2 regions of the Agromyces sp. NPDC058110 genome follow, and region 1 is predicted to be linked to the other one. Evidence: riboswitches for the same ligand, from Rfam matches in the RefSeq annotation. Region 1 holds a riboswitch; the other holds the start of a gene.
The links. A riboswitch is a leader RNA that binds a small molecule or an ion and turns the genes downstream of it on or off. The one in region 1 is predicted to bind thiamine pyrophosphate.

Region 1 (3,395 bases):
AGCAGGTCGTGCAACGCCCGTTCGGCGGCGGGGTCGAGCAGGCGGTCGCCGCTCGTCGCGACCATCACGGGATCGAGCACGACGACCGTCGGGCGGGTGCGTCGCAGCCATGCGGCCACGACCTCGATCACCTCGGCGTTCGCGAGCATGCCGATCTTGACGGCGTCGATCGCGATGTCGTCGGAGATCGCGTCGAGCTGCTCGGCGAGGAACGTCGCGGGCGGCACGTGCACGCCGCGGACGCCGAGCGTGTTCTGCGCGGTCAGGGCGGTGATCGCCGACATGCCGTAGCCGCCGACCGCGGCGATCGACTTGAGGTCGGCCTGGATGCCCGCGCCGCCCGACGGGTCGCTGCCCGCGATGCTGAGCACGCGCGGCACGCGGCGAGCGGTCGGCGCGCCAGGAACGGCTGCGGCGGCTGCGGCGACATCCGCGGTGGCCGCGGCGCTCATCGGGCGCTCCAGGCCGCGGCGAACGCAGCCGCCGCGTCGCGCGGGCGGTCGGCGGCGCAGATCGCCGAGACCACGGCCACCCCTGCCGCGCCCGCCTCGCGCAGCGCCGCGACATCCGCGAGCCCGATGCCGCCGATCGCCACGCACGGCAGCTCGACCTCGGCCGCGGAGGCCGCGAACCGGGCGAATCCCTCGACGCCGAGGGCCGGCGGGTGGTCGGGCTTGGTGGCCGTCGGCCGGATCACGCCGACGCCCAGGTAGTCGACCTCGCGCCGCGGCAGCGCTCGCACGGCGGCGAGGTGCTCGGGCGAGTTCGCGGTGACGCCGACGATCGCGTCGTCGCCGAGCAGGGCACGGGCAGCGGATGCCGCGGCGTCGCCCTGTCCCACGTGCACGCCGTCGACGGGCAGGCCCCGTTCGCGCGCAGCCGCGGCCACGTCGACCCGGTCGTTCACGAGCAGGGCCGCACGGCCGTCGATCGCGGTCGAGAGCGCCTCGAGCTGCCGCAGCAGGTCGTCGATCGACGCCGTCTTGTCGCGCAACTGCACGACCCGCACGCCGCCGTCGACGGCGTCGGCCACGACGGCGGCGACCCCGCGTTCGCCGCAGAGCGCGGCATCCGTCACGAGGTAGACCGACAGGTCGAGCGCGATTCGGGCGCCCGCACGCCCGGTCGTCGTGGCGCCGGCGCTCATGCGCGCACCGCCTCGGCCCCGGCCGCCGCCGGTGACTCGACGGCGGCTGCATCGGCGGCGGACGCCTCGGCATCCGTGACGGTGATGCGGGCCCGTGCGGTCACCTCGGCCGGCGTGACGAGCGCGAGCGCGTCGAGGAACGCCGGCGCGAACGAGCCGGGGCCGTCTGAACGCGCCGCCGCCAGCTCGGCGGCGATCGTGTACACGACCGTCGCCGCGAGGGTCGCGACGAACGGGTCGTCGAGCGGCGCACCGCCATGGGCCTCCGGTTCGGCGACCGCGCCCGCCGCGTCGCGGCTCGCCCCGAGGAACGCCGCCGTCACCGCGCCGAGCGCGCATCCGCCGCCCGTGACGCGGGTGAGCAGGGCATCGCCGTTGGCCACGCGCGCGATGCGGTGCCCGTCGGTGATGAGGTCGACCGGGCCCGAGACGGCGACGACCGACCCGTGCGCGAGGGCGAGGGCGATCGCGGCGTCGGCGGCGGCTTCGGTGCTGTCGGCCGCATCGACCCCGCGCCCGCCCGCGCCGGCGCCCGCGAGCGCGATGACCTCGCTCGCGTTGCCGCGGATCGCCGTCGGCCGCGCCGCGACGAGTTCGTGCGCGAGCGCGGTGCGCACGGGCAGTGCGCCGATCGCGACCGGGTCGAGCACCCACGGCGTGCCGGCGACGGATGCCGCGGCGACCGCCTCGCGTGCGGCGTCGCGCTGCTCGGCGTGCGGCGTGCCGAGGTTCACGAGCAGGCCGCCCGCGATGCCGGCGAACATGCCGGACTCCTCGGGGATGTCGACCATCGCCGGCGCGGCGCCGATCGCGAGCAGGGCGTTCGCGGTGAAGTTCGTCACCACGGCGTTCGTGATGCAGTGCACGAGCGGCGGATGCTCGCGCAGCCGGTCGAGCAGTGCGGCGCTCGCCGTGGAGAGGTGGGCAGGGTCGATACGCAGACGTTCGCTCACGCGACATCCCTTCGCTAGTCCGAACTAGATCAGGTTCGACGGGTGTGTTCTCAGCCGCGCGCGCCCCGGTCGGAGCACGTGCGCGGCACCCCGTGTCACTGCCCGCCAGCCTAGCCCCCGACGGCGACGCCGCATGGGACGGCATCGTGCAGGCTGGCGAGCCTCGTCGCAGCCCGCTCCCACCCCAGTTCGGGGCGCGGCCAGGACCGGGCTCTGGCGGACCGGCGCCGCGCAGGCTAGCTTGCTCGCAACGACCCGCCGGGCACGCGGTCGAGTCGCCGGACGACCTCCGAATGCGCCGGGCGCACCGTGAACGTTCCTCCACGGGCCCGGCGGGTCCGTCTTGCTCGAGGCGGATGCCTGGCGAGAACATTGCGCAACGTGGCAGTCTGGCCTCATGGCCGCCGACATCGACCGCACTGCCCGGGTGCAGCGCCCGCACCGGGTCGCCGTGCTCGTGCTCGAGGGCGCCAAGCCGCTCGACGTCGGGATCCCGGCGCAGATCTTCACCACTCGGGCGTCGATGCCGTACGAGGTGCGCGTGTGCGGCGCTGCGCCCGGCCCGGTGACCGGCGGCGACGGCCTCTCGTACCACGTGGCCGACGGCCTCGAGGCGTTCGAGTGGGCCGAGACGATCTTCATCCCGGGCTACCGGCATCCCGATGTCGAGCCGCCGCCTGCGGCGGTCGTCGACGCCCTCCGTGCCGCGCACGAGCGGGGTGCGAGGCTCGCCGCGATCTCGACGGGGGCGTTCGCGCTCGCGGCGACGGGGCTGCTCGACGGACGCCGGGCCACGACGCACTGGCACTACACGAAGGCGCTCGCCACGCGGCATCCGCTCGTGCAGGTCGACGAGAACGTGCTGTTCGTCGACGAGGGCCGGGTGCTGACCTCGGCGGGTGCGGCCTCGGGCATCGACCTCTGCCTGCACCTCGTGCGCCGCGACCACGGCGTGGCGCTGTCGAACCACGTCGCGCGCCGGCTCGTGGCGGCGCCGTACCGCAGCGGCGGCCAGGCGCAGTACGTGCCGCGGGCCCTGCCCGACGACCTGGGCGAACTGTTCGCCGCGACCCGGCACTGGGCGCTCGAGCGCATCGAGGAGCCGCTGACGCTCGCCGACCTCGCGCGCAACGCGAACGTGTCGACCCGCACGTTCTCGCGCAGGTTCGTCGAGGACACCGGGTACACGCCCATGCAGTGGATCCTGCGCGCGCGCGTCGACCTCGCGCGCGAGCTGCTCGAGCGCACCGACCTCGGCGTCGAGCAGATCGCCGCCCGCGTCGGGCTCGGCACGG
Region 2 (3,395 bases), on a different contig from region 1:
CCCTGCAGCGTTGCCCGAACGCGATCGTGCTGCCTGGCGATTACCCGTCGTACTCGAGCTACTCCAAGCGCGTGATGGAGATCTTCGGCGACATCACGCCGCTCGTCGAGCCGCTCTCGATCGACGAGGCGTTCCTCGACGTGTCGGGGGCGCGTCGTCTGCACGGATCACCGGCCGAGATCGCGTGGTCCATCCGCGAGCGCGTGCAGGCCGAGACCGGCCTCACCTGCTCAATCGGCGTCGCGGCCACGAAGTACGTCGCGAAGGTCGCATCCGGTCGGGCCAAGCCCGACGGCATGCTCGTCGTGCCGGCCACAGAGACGGTTGCGTTCCTGCACCCGCTTCCGGTCTCGGCGCTCTGGGGCGTCGGCCGGGTCACCGAAGAGTCGCTGCAGCGACTCGGGCTGCGCACGGTCGGCGACGTGGCCTCGATGCCGCCCGAGGCGCTCGAGCGCGCGGTCGGGCCCGCCCTCGCGACGAGGCTCGCGCAGCTCGCGCGTGGCGAAGATCCCCGGGCGGTGCACACCGCGCGGGTCGAGAAGAGCATCGGGCACGAGCAGACGTTCGGGCACGACCTCGTCGACCCGGTCGAGATCCGGCGCGAGCTGCTCCAGCTCTCGGGCAACGTGGCCGTCCGCCTGCGCAAGGCCGGTCTGGTCGCGCGCACGGTCTCGCTCAAGCTGAGGTACGGCGACTTCCGCACCCTGACGCGCTCGCGCACGCTCGCCGAGCCGACCGATGTCGCACGGCGCATCTACGACGAGGCATCCGACGCGCTGGTCGGACTCGTCGGCGACGGCCAACGGGTGAGGCTCATCGGCGTTCGCGCCGAGAACCTGCGCGAGTCGGGGTCGGGAGCGATGCTCTGGGACCCAGACGAAGAATGGCGCGACGCCGAACGCACGATCGACGAGGTCGCGGCGAAGTTCGGCCGGGGTGCAGTGCGGCCCGCCTCGCTCGTGCACCGCGAGCGGCGATCGCCCCGCGGGGCCGATGCCCAGCGTGGCGCCGCCGATCGGTCGGAGCCTCGCGATCGGCAGCGCACGGGGTCGGGCGAGGGAGACGCCCCGTTCGACCCGACCGCAGCGGGCTGGGGCTGGTAGCGCGCACGCCGCACGGGTAGCGTGGCCGTCATGGCTGAACTCGTACTGGACCTGGCGGAACGCGTCGCAGGCGTCGGGGTGAAGACCGCGTACGGCGACAAGATCGAGATCGACGGCGTCGAGGTGGTGCCCGTCGCCCTCGGGTACTACGGGTTCGGCGGCGGAACGGGCAGCGGCGACGCGACGTCGAACTTCACCGGCAGCGGAAGCGGCGGCGGGGGCGGCGGACTCTCGGTGCCGCTCGGCGCCTACGTGGGCGAGGGCGGCCGCGTGAAGTTCGAGGCGAACCTGATCGGGCTCGTGCTGGTCGCGACGCCGTTCGTCTTCGTCGTCGGCCACGCCCTCAAATCGGTGATCCGCGCCCTCAAGCGCTGAGCGGTCGCGCCGGCGTGTACGCTGGTGCACGAACACGGGAGTCCGGTGAGCCGGGCTGAGAGGAAGGTTCTCAACCTTCGACCGTCGAACCTGATCTGGATCATGCCAGCGCAGGGAGGCATTCACATCTCAACATCCCGTGCCGCTTTCCTCGATCGAAAGGGCACGCCAGTGCACAACACGTCCACCGAATCCGCCGCGACCGCCGCGGCATCCGGAACCACCGTCACGACCTCGCCGCGCCTGCGCTGGCGGGTTGTCGACATCGTCGTCGCGAGCGTCATCGGCGTGGCCGTCGGCGTCGTCTTCTGGGCGTGGGGGGTGGTGTGGGGGCCGATCTCGGCGCCGATCGAAGCGTTGCTCCCCGGTCTCCAAGCGGCCCCGGCCGCGCTCTGGGTCATCGCCGGCGTGCTCGGCGGCCTCGTCATCCGCAAGCCCGGCGCCGCGCTCTACACCGAGCTCGTCGCGGCCGTCGTCTCCGCGCTCATCGGCAGCCAGTGGGGTGGCCTGCTCACGATCGAGTCCGGCCTCGTGCAGGGCCTCGGCGCGGAACTCGTCTTCGCGATCTTCCTGTACCGCAACTGGCGGTTCCCCGTCGCGCTGCTCGCCGGCGCCGGCGCCGGACTCGCGATGGCGATCAACGATCTCGTGCTGTACTACGCGGGCGCGGCTCCCGCGTTCGCGACGATCTACACGGTCTCCGCGGTCGTGGGCGGTGCGCTCATCGCCGGCGGACTCTCGTGGCTCGCCGTGCGCGGGCTCGCCCGTGCCGGGGCACTCGACCGCTTCGCGGCCGGGCGCGAGCTCCGGGAGGTCTGAGCCGTCGTGCCCGGCGAGACATCATCGCCCGCCGCATCGGTCAGAGCGCGCGGCTGGGGGTGGCGCCACGGCGGTCGGCGTGCCCCCGCCGTGCGCGGCCTCGACCTCGATATCGCGCCCGGCGACCGCGTGCTGCTGCTCGGTGCCTCCGGCGCGGGCAAGTCCACCTTCCTCCACGGCCTGGCCGGCGTGCTCGGCGGCGACGACGACGGCGAGACGCTCGGCGAGCTGCTCGTCGACGGCCGCCACCCGGCCGCGGCTCGCGGCCGATCGGGGCTCGTGCTGCAGGACCCCGACTCGCAGATCGTGATGGCGCGCCTCGGCGACGACGTCGCGTTCGGACTCGAGAACCTCGGAGTCGCGCGCGAGCACATCTGGGCCCGTGTGCGCGCAGCCCTCGACGCCGTCGGACTGGGCCTGCCGCTCGACCACGCGACCGCAGAGCTCTCCGGCGGGCAGCGTCAGCGACTCGCGCTCGCGGGCGTGCTGGCCATGCGCCCCGGCCTGATCCTGCTCGACGAGCCGACCGCGAACCTCGACCCAGACGGGGTGCGCGAGGTCCGCGACGCCGTCGCCGCCGTCGCCGACTCGACCGGCGCCACGCTCGTGGTCGTCGAGCACCGCGTCGCGACCTGGCTGCCCGTCGTCGATCGCGTCGTGGTGCTCGATGCCGCGGGCGGCGTGCTCGCCGACGGACGCCCCGACGCGGTGCTCGCCGAGCGCGCCGACGAGCTCCGCGCGGCCGGCGTCTGGCTGCCCGACGAGGTGCCGTGGCGTGCACCGGAGCCGCTGGCCGGCCACCGGCATCCGCTGCTCGAGGCCGCGGGGCTCGACATCGCGCGCACCCCCGACGTGCCGGTGCAACGCGCGATCGACGTGCGGGTCGACGCCGGGCGGGTGCTCGCGATCTCGGGTCCGAACGGCGTCGGCAAGTCGACGCTCGCCCTCACGCTCGCGGGCCTGCTCCCACCGATCGGCGGGGCGCTCGCGGCGACCGAGCGGCTCGCGCAGGGTCTTCGCCGCGAACCGTCGCGGTGGCGCTCCCGCGACCTCCTCCGGCGCATCGGCACGGTGTTCCAGAGCCCGGAGCACCAGTTC

Region 2: linked by a shared signal. The riboswitch ahead of ACFVS8_RS03255 (ECF transporter S component) and the one ahead of thiM (hydroxyethylthiazole kinase) in region 1 are both predicted to bind thiamine pyrophosphate.

Annotation. Positions count from the first base shown of each region.
Region 1 is NZ_JBHVTI010000005.1:147,650-151,044, forward strand. It holds gene ACFVS8_RS13450 (bifunctional hydroxymethylpyrimidine kinase/phosphomethylpyrimidine kinase) at 1-452, opposite strand, end outside; gene thiE (thiamine phosphate synthase) at 449-1,147, opposite strand; gene thiM (hydroxyethylthiazole kinase) at 1,144-2,100, opposite strand; TPP riboswitch at 2,090-2,203, opposite strand; gene ACFVS8_RS13465 (GlxA family transcriptional regulator) at 2,498-3,395, shown strand, end outside.
Region 2 is NZ_JBHVTI010000001.1:666,124-669,518, reverse strand. It holds gene ACFVS8_RS03265 (DNA polymerase IV) at 1-1,103, shown strand, start outside; gene ACFVS8_RS03260 (hypothetical protein) at 1,134-1,478, shown strand; TPP riboswitch at 1,504-1,614, shown strand; gene ACFVS8_RS03255 (ECF transporter S component) at 1,650-2,297, shown strand; gene ACFVS8_RS03250 (ABC transporter ATP-binding protein) at 2,388-3,395, shown strand, end outside.